DNA from 3 places in the Paenibacillus sp. MABNR03 genome. Region 3 is predicted to be linked to each of the others. Evidence: predicted binding sites of a transcription regulator. Region 3 holds the regulator's gene; each other region holds the start of a gene.

Region 1 (6,445 bases), 520 kb from region 3:
GCAAATTCAATGCGGTCCATCAATGCTTTGCGTTCCTCCAGATTATCAACCACTACTGAACGAATCTGCTCAAGACCGATACGTTCTACCCATTCCGAGGTGCGCTCCAGATAGTTTCCAGTCTCGCGGTAGTATTGGATAATTGCACCGCATAATTCGATGAGTTCTTCATCTGTTTTCACTTTGCATAAAGAGTCTGCAAGTCTCGCCTTAATCCCGCCGTTGCCGCCAACAAACAACTCCCAGCCTCCATCATTACCGACGATACCGATATCTTTCGTACATGATTCAGCACAGTTCCGCGGGCAGCCATTGACCGCCATTTTGAATTTGGCAGGCAGATCGAGACGTTCGAACTTGCGCTCAAGCAGGGCTCCCATTGCCATGGAGTCCTGGGTCCCGAAGCGGCAGAATTGGGAACCGACGCATGTTTTGACTGTTCGCAGCGATTTGGCGTATGCGTAACCTGAAGGCATATCCAGTTCGGCCCATACCTGCGGCAGATCCTCTTTTTTGACCCCGATCAGATCGAGGCGTTGACCGCCGGTAACCTTGACCGCTTTAACATCGTATTTGACCGAAATGTCTGCAATGCGCTTCAGTTCTTCCGGCGTGGTCACTCCGCCATACATGCGCGGTACCACCGTATAGGTGCCGTCTTTCTGGATATTGGCGTTCATGCGTTCATTGACAAAACGGGACTCTTTCTCGTCTTCATGCGTATCCGGTGCAATCATGCCGAGGTAGTAGTTAATCGCCGGGCGACATTTGGAACAGCCCTCTGGCTGGATCCAGCCCAGGACATTCATGACTTCCTTGGTTGTCTGCAATCCTTTTTGTTTGATTTCGGCCACAATTTCATCCCGGCTGAGCGAGGTGCATCCACAGATGCCCTGTTTGGCACCGCTTGTGAAGTTGTCTCCCAGTACGTATTGCAAAATTTGCTCTACCACCGGTTTACAGCCGCCGCATGAACGGGTTGCGCCTGTGCAGGCTTTGATCTCATCAACGCTGCTCAGTCCCTGATTCGTAATGGCATCGACAATGGCTCCTTTGGTTACACCATTGCATCCACACACAATTTCGTCCTCGGCCATCGTTTCAACAGAAGCGGCTTTTTTGTGGCCACCACAGCCCGTACCCATCAGCGAAGCATACAGGTCATTTGTCATTTCGGTTTTTTGTTTGATCAGCTTCTGCAATTCGGCAGAGTCGGTGACGTCACCAAAGAGCACAGCACCGACCATGACATTGTCTCGCAGCAGAATTTTTTTGTAAGTCCGTTTCCAGTCATCCTTATGGCTAATCACTGTATGATCCGGACTATCAAGAAACTCGCCTGTAGAGAAGACGTCCACACCTGAAATTTTTAATTTGGTAGATACGACAGAGCCTTCATACGGAGCAGTCTCTACACCGCAGATATGCTTGGCGAGAATCATGCCTTGTTCGAACAACGGAGCGACAAGGCCGTAACATACTCCACGGTGTTCGGTACATTCCCCGACGGAATATACGCCCTCCAGCGAGGTCTGCATGTAGTCATCGACGACGATGCCCCGGTTAACCTCCATGCCGCTTTCACGGGCTACAATCGTGTTGGGCTTAATGCCTACGGCCATAACCACAAAGTCTGCATCCAGTACGGTATCATCGGCAAAGCGGAGACCTTCTACACGTTCCCCGCCGATCAGTTCAGCCGTCTGCGCACCCATTTTGAAACGAATGCCCTGACGCTCCAGTTCTGCTTTTAACATGGCTGAAGCTTGAGGATCGAGTTGGCGTTCCATCAAGTCCTGCATGAGATGTACGACAGTGACGTCCATGCCGAGCTGCACCAGTCCTTTGGCTGCTTCTAGTCCGAGAAGTCCTCCGCCGATAACTGCCGCTTTTTTATATTGCTTGGCTGCTTCGAGCATCATATTGCAGTCGGCAATATCCCGGAATCCCACAACGCCTTCTTTGTCATGACCGGGAACCGGAAGAATGAAGGAGCTGGAACCCGTGGCAATAATGATTTTGTCGTATGGCACCCGTGTACCTTCGTTCGTGACAACTTCCCGGTTGTCTGCATCAATATGGGACACGGTTGTCCCGGTATGAAGCGTAATGCCATTGTCTTCATACCAGTGCAGATCATTAAGCACGATATCATCAATGGTTTTGCTGCCCTCCAGAACATAGGACAACATGATCCGGTTATAATTGGGATAGGGCTCAGTGCCGAAGACCGTAATGTCAAAGCCTGAAGTCAATTTCAAAATTTGTTCAACTGTACTGATGCCGGCCATACCGTTGCCGATCACGACAAGTTTTTCTCTTTTTCCGTTCATGTGTGTAAGCCTCCTTGGTTAGACACTGGACAATACCAACAATTGTAGTGGTTTATATTTGAATCATACCGTGGATTGCTGACACTTAATGTGATTTATTTCACTAAGAACGATATAAGTGTCACAAATAAAAAAGTGTGAGCCCCGTCACGGAAACCGTTTTTTATTTAAAGTATGGACTAGAGGAGACGTTAGGGTGGGGATTGAAATAAAATAAGAAATACGAACTATTGTTCTCTTTTTGTTTTCGTTGTAACATCGTGAGTGGGGTATGACGTTCCCTATTTCTTCGAAAGGAAGTTTTCGCATCATGATGGGAAGATCCCACCTGATTATTGGAACAGGCGTTTCGCTATCTGTGCTGCAATTAATGGGTATGCAAGTGACTGCTCCGGCAGTTACGGTTGCGCTGATTGGTTCGCTGCTGCCGGACATTGATGAACCGAATTCCTTATTGGTATCCAAGGCATTGCCGAATAGTTTGATCAGGCTGCTGCAAACCATTTTGCTGCCCACCGCTGTATTTGTGTACTTTTATGTACAGGCCAAGCCTTGGAATCTGCTGCTCGCCATTTTGGTTGGGCTGGTCTCTTTCCTGCCGTCCCGTTCACTTCGCAAAGTGTTGATGTTTGTTATTGGACTGGGGCTTGTATTCTATGGTCATGCATTCGCCCCATGGAACCTGATCGCGGGAAGTCTGCTCATGTTGTGTACAACGCTAACCCATCGAGGGCTAACCCATACTGTGTATGGAACGGCAGTGTGGGGAGGACTTCTATACAGTACAACGCATCAGCAGGGTCCGGAGATCTGGGTAGCTGGAGGAATAGCTTATGCCATGCATCTGCTTGCAGACTCGTTGACGAATCGCGGAATTCGTCCGTTTCCGCCACTCAAGTGGCGGATACGAGCAAATTTGATGAGTACGGGCACCAAGCACGGGGCTGTTGTAGAAAATGTGTGTATCGTACTGACCTTAATTTTGGCCTGGATAGCATTTTCACCGCTATTTCTGTAACGGAGCATGTGCTGCATATCAAAAACGCCAGTCCAGATTGAATGGACTGGCGTTTTAAATATATCCCTCTAAACCTAAAACTTAAATTTTTAATGATGCTTGCTGCATGTTGCATGTCCGGAACAATGGTTCAGCGACTGAACTGCAAGCCGAGATACTTAGGACGATGATGATGGAGAGTCGGTGAGTCCTTCAATATCCGAGGAGCCAAATACAAATAAAACAACAAGGATGACTACAATTAATAGCTCGGCAAATCCAGTTCCGTCAAAGTCAGACATCATTCAAACCTCATTTCATTCCGTTTAGGAATTCATTCTTTTTTGAAAAGCCCGCATAACATCATCGAGAGTCACATCGCCGATTTCGTCAAGAAATTGGACGAGTTTGTCTGCATTCGACGGCGTAATATTTCTAAGTGTTTTATATTGTCCAACCAATACAACGACACAAAAAGAGACACTCTAACCAAAGTCAGAATGTCTCATAGAGTAGAAGGAGGGTTCAGAGTAGAAACTATTCAACCTTGAACCTCGTTCCAACGTTTACGCGTTCTCAATAATGGTGTTCATTGTCGTGCGATCCAGACCCTTCACCAGTTTGACAAGCAGCGCTTTGGCAGCATCGTAGTCATCCGTGTGAATGATGGAAGAAGAGGTGTGAATGTAACGTGCACAAATGCCAATGACCGTTGATGGTACACCGATTCCGCTCAGGTGCACTTGTCCCGCATCGGTACCCCCAGGTGAGATGAAGTATTGCATCTTGATCTGGTTCGAAGAAGCCGTGTCCTGAACGTATTCCACCATCCCGCGATGGGTGAACATGCCAGGGTCAAAAATACGGAGCAAAGCGCCTTGTCCGATATGTCCAAAGGACTGTTTGTCACCTGTCATGTCATTGGCTGCGCTGCAATCCAGTGCGAAGAAGATGTCAGGTTCAATCAGATTGGCAGCGGTGCGTGCACCTCGAAGCCCCAATTCCTCTTGAACGGTCGCACCGCAATATAAGGTGTTGGGAAGCTTTTCCTTGTGGAGCGCTTCAACCAATTCAAGAGCAAGTCCAACCCCGTAACGGTTATCCCAGGCTTTTGCCATGATTTTCTTCGGATTAGCCATTGGCGTGAATTCGCAGATCGGCACAATTTGCATGCCTGGATGAATGCCCCATGATTCCGCTTCAGCACGGTTATCTGCACCAATATCCAGGTACATGTGATTGAGGTCAACCGGTTTGTTTCGTTGCGATTCATCCAGTAAGTGAGTAGGCGTAGAACCTACAACCCCCGTAATGCGGCGATCAGGAGTAATGATCTGCAGGCGCTGTGACAGAACGGCCTGGCTCCACCATCCGCCGAGCGGACGGAATTTAATCATTCCTGTTTCCGTGATGCCTGTTGTCATGAAACCGACTTCGTCAAAGTGTCCGGCAACCATCACTTTGGGACCCGATTCTTCACCGCGCAGTACACCAAATAGACTCCCCAGACGATCCTGAACAAATTCCTCTGTATAATTGGACAGCTGTTCCTTCATCCAGCCGCGAAGCTCGCGCTCGAATCCGGAAGCGGAAGGAAACTCTGTTAAGGTGCGAAACATCTCCATTGTTTTTTCATTCATGTGTCGACAACTCCTCTGCTCGTATGTATGACAGTCTCGACAGAACGGCTGCGGACTGTTGTCCCCTAAAATGCAGGACGAATTATTAACCACTGGTCACATTACAGTATGAACCTTGCGCACGTAATTGTCCATGTCTGTGTCACGTATCTAAGGCATTCCTGGGACAATAAAATGGGGACAGGCGAATAGATGGGCGATAATCCCACGCCTTTAGCAGTGATATTGAATACTCATACATTGAGGCTCTTTGTAATTCCCATCTATCGTGAACTTCTCATTCATTTGCCTGACGACAGGAAGGAGTTGGAACACCAGATGAAGCCACCTCATGAAGGCAATGAAGATATCCTTTTTATCGTCCTCTTTATTTTACTCGTGATCGTGCTTCTTTATTTATAAGAAAATGATGAACCTGGATATATCATGATTGAAAGCCCTCTGATCCGGCGTACTTGATTCTGCTGCAAAAATGCTGCTCTCCCCAACTGGAAACAAATGCTGCAATTCGCCGGATACATAACCTTCCCATCATTAACAAACAATGAACATAGGATTTAACTCGCTCCGGGCAGTATTAAGCTGCTCGACTGATTTTGATTTCAAAGGAGGTTCTGTATCTTGCCAGCTCAAACCAAAGGATCCGGTAATGGAAAAAAAGCATCATCCCTGTCCATTAATGAACAGGATTACAAGAAGGTTGCCAAAAAACATGAGCCAGCCCGTCCGATCCTGGCAAACTGCATTAAAGCTTTCTTTGTTGGAGGATTCATTTGCATCATTGGACAGGCTATCCAGGAGGCATTCAAAGCGGGGTTTGATATGACTTCCAAGGAAGCGGCCAGTCCTACAGTTGCGGTTATGATCCTGATCTCGGTCATTCTTACATGTCTTGGGGTCTACGATAAAATCGCTCAATGGGCTGGAGCTGGTACGGCAGTTCCGGTTACCGGGTTTGCCAACTCCATGTGCTCGGCAGCATTGGAGCACCGAGCGGAGGGACTTGTCCTGGGTGTCGGAGCCAACATGTTTAAACTTGCCGGTTCAGTTATTGTTTTTGGTGTCGTTGCTGCCTTTATTATAGGTATCATTTACGCCTTCCTGGGAGTCGGAGGTGGGCATCTATGAAGCTGATCGGACGTCAAACCTGGCAATTTGAAAACCAGCCACGAATTATCGGCAGAGCAGCAGTTGTGGGACCTGAGGAGGGAGAGGGACCGCTGTCAGCCGATTTCGACTACGTATACGACAATCTGGAGATTGGCGAGAAAACGTGGGAGAAAGGGGAGCGCAAGCTGCTTGAACAGGCTACGCAGCTGGCACTCGTTAATGCGAACATTACAAAGGAAGAGCTCCAGTTTTTTATCGGTGGTGACCTCCTGAACCAGATCATCAGCAGTTCATTTTCGGCTCGAAAACTGGGAGCACCCTACCTTGGTGTTTTTGGAGCCTGCTCCACATCCATGGAGAGCCTG
Region 2 (6,445 bases), 180 kb from region 3:
CTTCCAGAAAATAGCGGAGCCTGTCGGCATCATCATGGGGATTACACCGGTGACCAACCCGACATCCACCACGATGTTCAAGGCATTGATTTCCATCAAAACGCGTAATCCGATTATCTTTGGCTTCCACCCATCAGCACAGAATTGCAGCCGCGAAGCTGCCAAAATTCTGCTCGAAGCAGCCGTGAAGCATGGTGCTCCGGCCGACTGTATTCAATGGATTGATGATCCTTCCATGGATCGTACGAACGCACTGATGAATCATAACGATGTGGCACTCATTTTGGCGACAGGTGGATCAGCGATGGTACGTGCAGCGTACAGCTGCGGTAAACCGGCACTCGGCGTAGGACCAGGAAACGTACCTTGCTTTATCGAAAAATCTGCGGATATTAATCAGGCGGTCACAGATCTGATCTTGTCCAAATCATTCGACAACGGCATGATCTGCGCTTCCGAGCAGGCAGTCATCATTGAAGAGCCGATCTTCGATCAGGTGAAAAAGAAAATGATTGCGAACGGTTGTTATTTCGTTAACAAGGATGAGGCTGCGAAACTGACAGCAGGCGCCATCAATGCCGAGAAATGTGCGGTTAACCCGGCCATCGTTGGTCAATCCGCGTCCACCATCGCGCAAATGTGCGGGATCGAGGTTCCGGCTGGCACCAAAATTCTTGTAGCAGAAATTGAAGGTGTTGGAACCAAGTTCCCGCTGTCTGCCGAGAAACTAAGTCCGGTACTGGCTTGTTATAAAGTAAAAACAGCAGCTGAAGGCATTGAGCGTGCAGCAGAAGTGGTTGCTTTTGGCGGCATGGGTCACTCCTCGGTTATCCATTCAAATAACGAAGAAGTCATCAATAAATTCGCGGATCGTCTGCAAACCGGACGGATTATTGTGAACTCACCATCCACACACGGTGCCATTGGGGACATTTACAATACCAACATGCCATCACTGACGCTGGGATGCGGTTCGTATGGACGTAACTCGACCTCTTCGAATGTAACTGCCGTGAACTTAATCAACGTGAAAAGGGTGGCTCGCCGTACCGTGAATATGCAATGGTTCAAAGTGCCAAACAAAGTATACTTCGAAAAAGGAGCAACACAGTATCTTGCCAAAATGCCTGATATTACTCGCGTAGCGATCGTTACAGATGCGATGATGGTCAAACTGGGCTATGTGGAAAAAGTAGAGCATTATCTTCGTCAACGCCAAATGCCGGTTGCGATCGAAGTATTCTCGGATGTCGAGCCGGATCCATCCACAACGACGGTGGACCGTGGTACGGAAATGATGCATCGCTTCCAGCCGGACTGCATTATCGCCCTTGGTGGTGGATCGCCAATGGATGCCGCCAAAGCCATGTGGTTGTTCTACGAATATCCGGATACAGACTTTAACGATCTGAAGCAAAAATTCATGGATATCCGCAAACGGATCTACAAATATCCACGCCTTGGATCCAAAGCCAAATTCGTCGCCATTCCGACAACGTCGGGAACAGGTTCGGAAGTCACATCGTTTGCCGTAATCACAGACAAAAATCTGGGTAACACCAAATATCCGCTCGCAGACTACGAGCTGACGCCAGACGTAGCGATTGTAGACCCAGAATTTGTATATTCGCTCCCTAGAACTGCCGTAGCCGATACAGGTATGGACGTACTGACTCATGCGATCGAAGCCTACGTGTCTGTCATGGCGAATGATTATACGGATGGCCTGGCCATCAAAGCCATCCAGCTGGTATTCCAATACCTGGAGCAATCGGCGCTGCAAGGTGACAAGTTGGCACGTGAGAAAATGCATAATGCATCAACGATTGCCGGTATGGCTTTTGCCAATGCATTCCTGGGAATCAACCACAGCTTGGCGCACAAATGGGGCGGTCAGTACCACACAGCACACGGACGTACCAATGCGATCTTGATGCCGCACGTCATTCGTTACAACGCGAAAAAACCGACCAAATTTGCTTCGTTCCCGAAATATTCGCACTTTGTAGCAGATGAGCGGTATGCTGAAATCGCCCGCATTCTGGGATTGCCTGCACGTACCACGGAAGAAGGGGTGAACAGCCTCATCAATGCGATTCGCAAACTGAACAAAACACTGGGCATTGAGGAATCGTTCCAGGAAATCGGATTCGATGCAAAAGACTTTGAAGCTCACGTGGACTATCTGGCCGATCGTGCATTCGAAGACCAATGTACAACAGCTAATCCGAAACTGCCGCTGGTGACTGAACTGGCCGACGTTTACCGGAATGCGTTCTACGGACGTTTTGAATAAACCATAGTCCAAAATAGAAAACAATTAATTTGAGGTTAAGGCAATAGGTGCAGGGTTCCCCAAAAGGGGAGCCCCAATTGCCGTCTTTGGTCGATGACGGAATCCTTTGGGATCCGTTGAATTTAACAATTTACACGACAACGGAGGGGCAGAAATAACCTGTAAAAGCGAAGCGTTCGCGTTTATTCCCGGATTTTTCCCTTTGAAAAGGGAATGAAAAAATCTGGGGATAACAGCGATTGGAAGGTTGTTCTGCCACGCAGTAATCCGGTGTAAACTTTTACCTTCACCATGATCCAGCAACGGTGGAGTGAGGTAGTTCACGGACTTTGTGACAAAAATCACAGATGGTGAAACACGGAAGACGTATACTGAAAATGTAAGAAAAACATCCATCCCGCGGTTCCGGTTACCAAGTAGAGAGAACATGTTCCGGCTTACATGTGAAAATGTTCACATTTAATCGCGGCTCTGGGCACAGATGAGACGATTGATGTACCCTGTCATGTGTCCGGAAATCCAAATTTTGTGGAGGGATTACTATGTCGGTGATCGAAAAAGATGTCAAACAACAAACAGGCTGGAGAAGCTTTACGAAAGGCACATGGACCAAATCCGTGGATGTGAATGATTTTCTGGCACATAATTTATCTCCGTATTACGGGGATGAAGCATTTCTTGCAGGGGCAACGCAGAACACCAAAGACCTGTGGGATATCGTATCTGATCTGACCAAAAAAGAACGGGACAACGGCGGCGTACTGGATGTGGACGTAAACACCCCGGGTACGATCGTATCTCACCAACCAGGGTATCTGGATCAATCCAAAGAACAGATCGTCGGTGTGCAAACCGATGCTCCATTCAAACGCTCCATTCAGCCAACAGGCGGAATTCGCATGATGATTGATGCATGTCAAGCATACGGCTTCGAAATGCCTCAAGAAGTCATTGATATATTTACCAATATTCGCAAAACACATAATCAGGGTGTATTTGATGCTTACACATCCGAAATGCGTGCAGCTCGTAAAGCCGGAATCATTACAGGTCTGCCGGATGCTTACGGCCGCGGACGGATCATCGGTGACTATCGCCGGGTAGCTCTTTATGGTGTAGACTTCCTGATTCGTGCCAAAAAAGGAGAACTGAACGCACTCGAAGTGGATGTGATTGATGAAGACGTAATCCGTCTGCGTGAAGAGTTATCCGAACAGATTCGAGCACTGCAGGAATTGAAGCAGCTGGGTGAAATGCATGGTTTTGATATCTCCCTGCCGGCTACAACAGCGAAAGAAGCATTCCAGTGGTTGTACTTTGGATATCTCGCTGCAATCAAAGAACAAAACGGCGCGGCCATGTCCCTTGGACGTGTATCTTCGTTCCTGGATATCTACATTGAACGTGATTTACAGGAAGGTAATCTGACTGAGGAACAGGCACAGGAACTGGTTGACCACTTTGTCATGAAACTGCGGATCGTCAAATTCCTGCGTACACCAGACTATAACGAGCTCTTCAGTGGTGATCCAACGTGGGTAACCGAGTCCATTGGCGGAATGTCCGTGAACGGAGAAACGCGTGTAACGAAAAACAGCTTCCGTTTCCTGCACACGCTGCACAATCTGGGGCCAGCACCGGAACCAAACCTGACTGTACTCTGGTCCACCAAACTTCCGGAAGCTTTCAAACAATATTGTACGAAAGTTTCGATTGAAACCAGCTCCATCCAGTATGAAAACGATGATCTGATGCGTCCAATCTACGGTGACGATTACGGTATTGCCTGCTGTGTATCGGCCATGAAGATCGGTAAACAAATGCAGTTCTTTGGCGCCCGTGCGAATCTGGCGAAAGCTCTGCTGTATGCGATCAACGGTGGCCGTGACGAGAAATCCGGAGCACAGGTCGGACCGGAGTATCCGGCAATTACAGGCGAAGTGCTGGATTACAATGAGGTCATGAAACGTTTCAAACCGATGATGGAATGGCTGGCTAAACTGTACATGAACACCCTTAACGTCATCCACTACATGCATGACAAATACAGTTACGAGCGCATTGAAATGGCTCTGCATGACCGTGATATCGTACGTACCATGGCCTGTGGTATTGCTGGCCTGTCCGTTGCTGCCGACTCCTTGAGTGCAATTAAGTATGCAAAAGTTAAACCGATTCGTAACGAGCAAGGAATCGCCGTTGATTTTGAAATCGAAGGAGACTTCCCTTGTTACGGAAACAACGAAGACAGTGTCGACAGCATCGCGGTTGAACTGGTGGAAAGCTTCATGGGCATGATTCGCAAACACAAAGCGTACCGCAATGCCGTTCCAACGCAATCCGTTTTGACCATTACTTCCAATGTGGTATACGGCAAAAAAACCGGTACTACACCGGATGGACGTAAAGCAGGCGAGCCGTTTGCTCCAGGGGCGAACCCTATGCACGGCCGTGACAAAAAAGGTGCACTGGCATCTCTGGGCTCTGTAGCCAAATTGCCTTACGAACACAGTCTTGACGGGATCTCCAACACGTTCTCGATTGTACCTAAAGCGCTCGGAAAAGAGTCCGATACCCGCAAATCCAATCTGGTTGCCATGATGGACGGTTATTTCGGTCAAGGTGCTCACCATCTGAACGTGAACGTATTTGATCGTCAGCAGCTGATTGATGCCATGGAGCATCCGGAAAATTATCCACAATTGACAGTACGTGTATCGGGCTATGCCGTAAACTTCATCAAATTGACGCGTGAACAACAGCTCGACGTCATCAACCGTACTTTCCACGGTTCGATGTAATAGGAAGATGAAGTCGTGGCCGTATCGAAGTCGCTTTCATAGGACTTCGTGAGGCCAGGGCTTTGGATCGAAGTGACAACATAAACGCACAGCGGATGCGGATAAGAAAGGAAGAGGCAGCATGGTAAACGGACATATACATTCACTCGAAACTTTCGGGACGGTTGACGGCCCCGGCATCCGCTTCGTGCTTTTTATGCAGGGATGTCACCTGAAGTGCCAATATTGCCACAACCCGGATACATGGGCGCTTGATGGAGGCAGGGATATGAGCGTGGAAGAAGTTCTCGCGGAAATTGAACCGTACTTGACCTACTATCGCAGCTCAGGAGGCGGACTTACCATATCCGGAGGGGAACCGACGCTGCAGGCTCACTTCGTTGCCCAGGTTTTCAAAGAAGTAAAGCGGCGGTGGGGGCTGCATACAACTTTGGACAGCAACGGTTACAATGAACCGGATCGTATTCTTGACCTTTTGGATCATACTGATCTTGTGATGCTGGACCTGAAGCATATTGATGATGCAAAGCATATCAAGCTTACCGGGAAATCAAATGAAAGAACGCTCCGTATGGCTCGGTGGTTATCGGATCATGGTCGGAAAATGTGGATCCGTCACGTCTACGTGCCCGGCATTCATAACGATGAGCAAGATCTTCTTAATCTGGGGCGTTACATCGGTACATTGAACGGAGTCGAAAAGTTTGAAATTCTGCCTTATCACCAGATGGGGATCTACAAATGGCAGGCTCTAGGCAAGGTATATCCACTTGACGGTGTACCTTCTCCGACCGAAGAAGAAGTGGAACGGGCGTATCGCCTGATTGAACAGGGCCGGAAGGAAACAGCTGGTACGGTTTGTTCCAAATAGATAATCCACCAAAAGATCCATCGAATGATCCATCCATTGATCAACATCTAATATATATTGATCCATCAGCCAAGCAGTCTTTGCGACCCGTGTCGCAGAGGCTGTTTTTATTGCATTTTACATGAAGATAACGAAGAGAGCCTGTTCAGTGAAGGATTTTATCCCCTCATTGATGAATTGTCATCCTTACGATGGGAGCTTCGTCTTTTTATAATCAGAGTGTAAAACCAAATGTGCAATATGCTGAGGAGGGTCAACGACGATGAAAAAAAGAATGATAATGCTGCTCTCACTACTGCTTGTAACATCCTGGACGCTGGCTGCATGTTCGGGCTCAGGGAACGAAAGTCCACAAGGGGCTGCAGGCTCAGACACAGAGACCAGTAAGGAACCGGTCGAGATGCTGCTGCGCCACACCCAGGTAGGTGCGGATAAACAGAAAAGGCTGGCCATACTGCAGGACGTCGTCGACAAGGT
Region 3 (6,445 bases):
CGATTCCGAATCTGTGCTTCAGACAACCCGTTCTGCAGCAGCTCACTGTGCACAGCGTTATTCCCTGTGACAGGTTTGTTGGTTGCATCGAATTTGACCCAGACGGCAATGTCCTGATTCTCTTTATTTTTGGCCATCATGGTCCAGTAAATATTGTCATCGCCTTCTTTTTGGCCCCAGACGTATTTTCGGAGATTCTCGTAAGATGTAATCCCCAGCTGCTCCTGTGCCGCTTGAATAGCTAGTGCTTCTTCATTGCGCTGGTCCTGGGTTATATAGATATAAAAGCGCTGAAGTCCAAACAGAATCAAAATCAGGATGAGCAGCGAGATCCATATCCATTTCTTTTTTCTTTTCAAAAGCCGAACTTCCTTTCCCCTATGACGCTGCTGCGTTCTGAAATTAACGGGCGAGCAGTCCGTCAAATGCAAGTTGAGACTCACGCAGAATGCGCTCTTCATCCATTGTAAGACATTCCCCATGCTTCACCAATTGTTTGCCGTCCACCCATACATGCTCTACATCCTTGGCTGAAGCCGAGTAGATCGTATGGGATATGAGGTCCGTGTGCGGATAGAAATGAGCTTGTTCAATGTTCAGTGCAATAAAATCGGCCTTCATCCCCACTTGAAGTGCTCCTGTATTGTTCAGGAATATGGATTTGGCACCATAACCCGTTCCAAGCAGCAACGCCTCTCCTGCTGGTACAGCCGTAGGGTCACCGGATACTCCTTTGTGTATCAGCGCAGCAAGTCTCATCTCTTCAAACATGTCCAGATTGTTGTTACTCGCTGGTCCATCTGTTCCCAAGGATACCGTAACACCCGCTTTTAGCAAATCCGGAACTCGTGCTACACCTGAAGCGAGTTTCAGGTTGCTTCCCGGATTATGGGAGACAGCGACATCATGCCGTGCCAAAATTTCAATCTCCTCATCATTGAGATGCACCGCATGAGCAACGAGAGAAGGCCGTGAGAAGAAGCCAAGCTTCTCCAAATGGGCTACAGGACGGAGACCGTAATCCGTCACATTCTGCTCCACTTCACGAAGCGTTTCCGACATATGGGTATGCAGCGGCAGATCCAGATCATGCGCAACCTGTACAAGCTTTTCAATGTAATCATGAGGGCATGTATATGGCGCATGTGGTGAGATGATCGTCGTAATTCGGCCACCAGCCTGTCCGTTCCACTCGCGTGCAAAGGCAGCCGATTCCTGCAGTTTGCGCATTTGCTCTTCTTCGGAACACAAACCGATTACACCACGTGCCAATGCAGCCCGGATACCGGATTGTTCCACCACTTTAGCCACCTGGTCCATATGGTCATACATGTCCAGGAATGCCGTTGTGCCACCTTTCAACATTTCCAGTACAGACAGGGAGGTACCCCAATATACGTCCTCAGACGTCATTTTCGCCTCCATAGGCCACATTTTCTCCTGAAGCCATACCTGTAAGGCCAGATCGTCCCCGTGGCCTCTCAGAAGCGACATGGCTGCATGACCATGCGTATTGATCAGACCCGGCAAAAAGACCAGTCCTTTACCATCAACCTTCGGCAGGTTCTCATCCCCATCCGGCAATGTCTCACCAATATGCACAATCTTGTCCTCTTCGACTACCATGTAACCTGAAACCACATTCCATTCCGTACCGCTATTAACAGCAAATTTGCCGTTATGAATTACCCATCTATTTGTCGTCATCTTCCTCGTCGTCCTTTCCATTCTCCAGATAATAAGCAAGGCTAAGCAGATCCGTTGTAAAATCGGCATGATGGATACGGACATGCGGCGGTGTTTTGAGGATAGTCGGTGCAAAATTCAGTATCGCTTCAATGCCGGATTCAATTAACTGATCGGCTACATTTTGAGCTTCGGTATCCGGTACGGTAATAATGCCGATGCGAATATTATCCTTTTTGACCGAATCCGATAATTCATTCATTGGCTGTACCTTCAGGCTGTTAATCTGACTGCCAATCTTGGGACCGTAAGCATCGAAAACAGCAACGATCTTCATGTTGTCTTTAAGGTACGCATTGTAATTGGACAAAGCATGTCCCAAATTACCGGCTCCGACCAGTGCTACATTGATTTGCTGATCAATCTTCAAAATTTGGCGAATTTTTTCAATCAAATACGATACGTCGTATCCGATGCCTTTGCGGCCAAAGTCCCCAAAGTATGCAAGATCTTTGCGAATCTGGGCAGGATTAAGATCCAGCCGGAGTCCAAGCTCCTGTGATGAAACCGTGTTAACCTCACGTTGGTGCAGTTCACTCAAATATCGCAAATAAACAGGCAATCTGCGTACCACGGCTTCCGAAATTTTATCTGATTTCATTACATAACTCCCCCTTACCAAGGCCACGATAGATAAATAAAAATGGAGCACCCTGCATAACCGTTTTCGTTTCCGAATGAAATCATGCAAGATGCCTTATCAAGTATAAAATTAAAAGTGCTTCATGAATGAATCATCACTTTGTTGATCTAATAAAGTTTACAGCGAGAAGACCTCATTGCGCAATGACGTTACATCCTATTCTGCAGCAGGTTCGTCATGCGCAGGCGCTTCCAGCCACTCGCTAATCCGTGGAACCATCTGTTCTGTCAGCATATGTTCCATTTTGGGACCGGGTAATGAATATAAAAAGTATTTCCCATAGTAAGACTCAATCACCCGCGTATCATAGACGATGACAATGCCCCTGTCCTTGGCTGTACGAACCAGCCTCCCGAATCCCTGCTTGAAACGAATGACTGCCTGTGGAACCGATAGCTTCATGAACGGGTTCTTTTTCTGTTCCTGCAGCAGTTCGCTCTTCGCCTCCACCAGCGGATGATTCGGCGGCTGGAAAGGCAATCTGACAATCGCCAGACAAGTCAGTGCTTCCCCCGGAATATCGACACCCTCCCAGAAACTGCTGGTCCCCAATAAAACCGTAGCTTTGGCATCCTGGAACCGACGTGTTAACTTGGAGCGGCTGCCACTGTCTACACCTTGGCCGAGCAGCGAGATATCGTTACCGGACAATGCTTCTTTTAACGGATCATAAACCTGGCGAAGCATCCTGTATGAAGTAAAGAGCACCATCATGCGCCCCCGTGTAGCAATAGCCGTTTCGGCAAGAGACCGCACGAGCATGTCCACAAAGTGTGCATCACCAACACTGCCCTTCACGCTTGGAAAATCACGCGGAATAACCAGCAAAGCCTGATCCCGGTAGCGGAATGGCGATGGCAGCATGGACGTCAGCAAACGGTTATTGTCGGCCGCTTCCTGCAGGCCAAGCTGTTCAATCATGAATTGAAATGACTTATCCACAGAGAGCGTAGCCGAAGTAAGAACAACGCTTTTCTTTTTATCGAAGAACATGTCCTTCAACTGTGCGCTGACATCGACAGGAACGGCATAGAGCTGCAGTGATTTGCTGCGGAATTGCCCGCTTGCCTCCATCCAATATACTGTTTTGGCATCATCCATCCGCATGAAAAAGCGAAGATTCTCTTTTAGCGTTGCCAAGTCTTTAAGCAAACCTGTAATGTCCGTAATCAGACTATCCGATTGATAGTCGTCCTGATCCTCTTTGACTTCCAGAAGCAGCTTGTCTCCCTTACGGATCAAGTCACCAAGCGTGACATAGATCTGGTTCTCATAATCCTGCAGCTCCTGCCACTTCGCCGGTTTCTGCGAAGGCTTCAATCGGAGTGAAAACTGTCCTGTTTCTCCCGGAGAAGCATCACTTCGCTCAGGCAGCAGGCTAAATAAAGCCTCACTCAGCCGATCCCACATTTCCTTGACTTCAACAGCAAGCGGGAACATCTGGTCAATCACTGAGCCCCATTGTGCCGACATCTCATGACCAGACAGCTGAGTTCGCAGCATGGGAAGCTGACCATTGCGACTATCTTTAAACAATCGGGTTAATGTATGAACCAACGTGAAATATTTCATATGAAGACCCAAGTGCTTGCCTGCAACATCTTCCAGATGATGGGCCTCGTCAATCACAAGACTGTCATAAGCCGGCAGAAGCTGATGAGCTGCTTTGACATCGGTAAACAGCTTGGAATGATTCGTAATCACGATATCAGACAAACCTGCTTCATGTTTTGCCCGGTGATAAAAACACTTTCTGAACCACGGACAGGAGCGTCCCAGACAGGATTCAGACTCACTCTGCACGGTCTCCCAGAAATCCCCACCGCGAGCGCTGAGGTTTAACTCCTCATCATCCCCGGTTTCCGTCTGGGTGAGCCAGACGATCATCTGTGCCGCTGTAAAATAGTCTTCTTTTGGTGTGGCGAATTCCCGTTTGTTAATCTTGTGCTCAAACTTCCGCAGACACAGATAGTGCCCCCGTCCTTTGAACACAGCAGCCTTAAACGGAAAAGGAACTACTTTGGTGAGCAGAGGGATATCCCGCTCTCGAAGCTGCTCCTGCAGGTTAATTGTATGCGTGCTAACCATCACTTTTCGTTCCTGCTTCACACTTTCATAAATGGCAGGCAGCAAGTAACCGAGGGATTTCCCCGTACCTGTACCCGCTTCGATTAACAGATGCTTTTCTTCGTCCAAGGCCTGTCTTACGCTGCTGAACATTTGCGTCTGCGCCTCGCGTTCTTCGTAATGATCCAGTGTATCTTTCAGATTATTTCTGACCTGATCCATATACTGTTCAAAACTGATACCTTCAAGCGGATTGCCTTCTCGTTCATCGCGTGGTGCACCAATCTCGGTCCAGTCACTTACGTTTAAGGCCAGCTGACGGTAATACGTATGTCCGTCGAGATCCTGAATAGGCTCTGCTTCCTTCTCGCTGCGCATGCCGTCGAAGAACCAGCCCAGATCACTGTCTTCTGGAGCAAACAGATCACTGAGACGCTGTATGGTAATCAAGGGCAATTCACGCAGCTCGTCCAGGCACTTCAGCAGTACATAAGCAGTTGCTAGAGCATCACTGTCAGCCTGATGAGGCCGGTCGTGTTGAAATCCGAACTCGGCTGATACATACCCAAGCTGATAAGACCCGAGAGATGGAAAAGAGATTTTGAGAAAATCAATCGTATCCAAAATACGCCCGGTGAACGGCAAATAGCCACATCGGTCAAGCGCATTTTGGAGAAAATGAAAATCAAAAGCAACGTTGTGTCCGACCAGGACAACATCGTCAAGCAGCGGAACCATCTCCATCATCATCTCTTCGAGTGAGGGAGCGTCCGCCACATCTTCGTCCGTAATCCCGGTTAACCCCGTAATAAACGGCGGAATAGGAACACCCGGGTTTACATAAGAACTATATATTTGAGTTATGCTGTAGTCATGATCTATGATGGCAAGTCCGGCTTGAATAATCTCACCGTCGGACTGCGTGCCGGTTGTTTCGAAATCCAATACGGCAAATTTCATTGCAATGTACAATTCCCTTCCATTCAGTCTATGTTACAGCATAGCAAAAAAACGGGCATTTGAAAATTAACTGACAAAAAAGGCGGTGTTCCCTCCACTAGGTTAAAGGAGGAAACACCGTCTTGATGCTGCTGAAAAGCACTTCATGATCAAGTACAGTCAGCTAATTCCATATTGCAGTTGTCCGCTGTTCAGCCTGCAGGCTTCCATATTATACAGTGGTTCGGTCAGCGTTGGGTCATGCTGGAGCGCTTGAGCAAACAGGGAACAGGCTCCCTTCGGATTCGCCAGCTTGGCTTCGATGCAGCCCAAAGCATTACAGGCTAGCCCCTTTAGCCTCGGGGAACCCTTCAGGTGCACAATGAGCCGCAAATGACTTCCCGCTTCAGCGGTCTGATTGAGGTTCATGTGTGCAAGTCCCAGATAGTACCGAGTCAGTGCACTGTCAGGATATTCATCAACAATCCGTGAAAATTGCATGATGGCTTGCGGATACATTTGCAACTTGAAATACCCCTGACCGCGACTAAAGGATTCCAGATGGATCTCCGGCAGTGCGGTAACTGCTTCCTGTTCCGGTTGAAGAGCAACCGGTTGTTCCAAATCCTTTACCTGACTCATTTTCTCCTCAAACATCAGCCACTCATCAATCATCCCGTCACTCATCCGCTTCAGCAAGTTCCACTTTTGCAGCAGTTCCTGTTTGTTCAGACCTTCAGCGGAAGGGTAGCGCTTGATAATTTCATCTAACATGTCGTTCATCTCGGCGAAAACATGCTGGAACATCGATGCATCCCCACCCTTGAAAAAATGGATTAGTGCGTGACCTGTACTCATTTTTTGCAGGGGGGACCGATTTCATTCCCCTTACCAGTCGATTACATAATTGTCGCGTGAACCTCATGCTTCATGGTCTGTACAGGTTTGTTCTGACCATCAACAAATACAACTGTAGGTTTATGCGTATTAGCCTCTTCCTGAGACATCATCGCATAGGAAATAATGATAACTGTATCCCCGGGCTGTACG

Evidence for each region. Region 3 encodes Rex, which represses fermentation and respiration genes when NADH is low (regulators of the CRP and FNR family bind a similar motif). Its sites were predicted from a motif close to TTGTGAAATATTTCACAA; they were not measured.
Region 1: nirB (nitrite reductase large subunit NirB) is a predicted target of Rex. The motif match lies at 2,422-2,439, and genes of this name have one in related genera.
Region 2: pflB (formate C-acetyltransferase) is a predicted target of Rex. The motif match lies at 2,738-2,755, and genes of this name have one in related genera.

What each region holds. Positions count from the first base shown of each region.
Region 1 is NZ_JBCIYR010000003.1:377,933-384,377, forward strand. It holds gene nirB (nitrite reductase large subunit NirB) at 1-2,333, opposite strand, end outside; gene AAIH57_RS16880 (metal-dependent hydrolase) at 2,644-3,351, shown strand; gene AAIH57_RS16885 (M42 family metallopeptidase) at 3,897-4,970, opposite strand; gene spoVAC (stage V sporulation protein AC) at 5,640-6,098, shown strand; gene spoVAD (stage V sporulation protein AD) at 6,095-6,445, shown strand, end outside.
Region 2 is NZ_JBCIYR010000003.1:726,860-733,304, forward strand. It holds gene adhE (bifunctional acetaldehyde-CoA/alcohol dehydrogenase) at 1-2,296, shown strand, start outside; gene pflB (formate C-acetyltransferase) at 2,839-5,097, shown strand; gene pflA (pyruvate formate-lyase-activating protein) at 5,219-5,968, shown strand; gene AAIH57_RS18490 (ABC transporter substrate-binding protein) at 6,231-6,445, shown strand, end outside.
Region 3 is NZ_JBCIYR010000003.1:902,837-909,281, reverse strand. It holds gene AAIH57_RS19420 (DUF5590 domain-containing protein) at 1-359, opposite strand, end outside; gene AAIH57_RS19415 (amidohydrolase) at 403-1,707, opposite strand; gene AAIH57_RS19410 (redox-sensing transcriptional repressor Rex) at 1,694-2,347, opposite strand; gene dinG (ATP-dependent DNA helicase DinG) at 2,546-5,416, opposite strand; gene AAIH57_RS19400 (tetratricopeptide repeat protein) at 5,576-6,202, opposite strand; gene panD (aspartate 1-decarboxylase) at 6,295-6,445, opposite strand, start outside.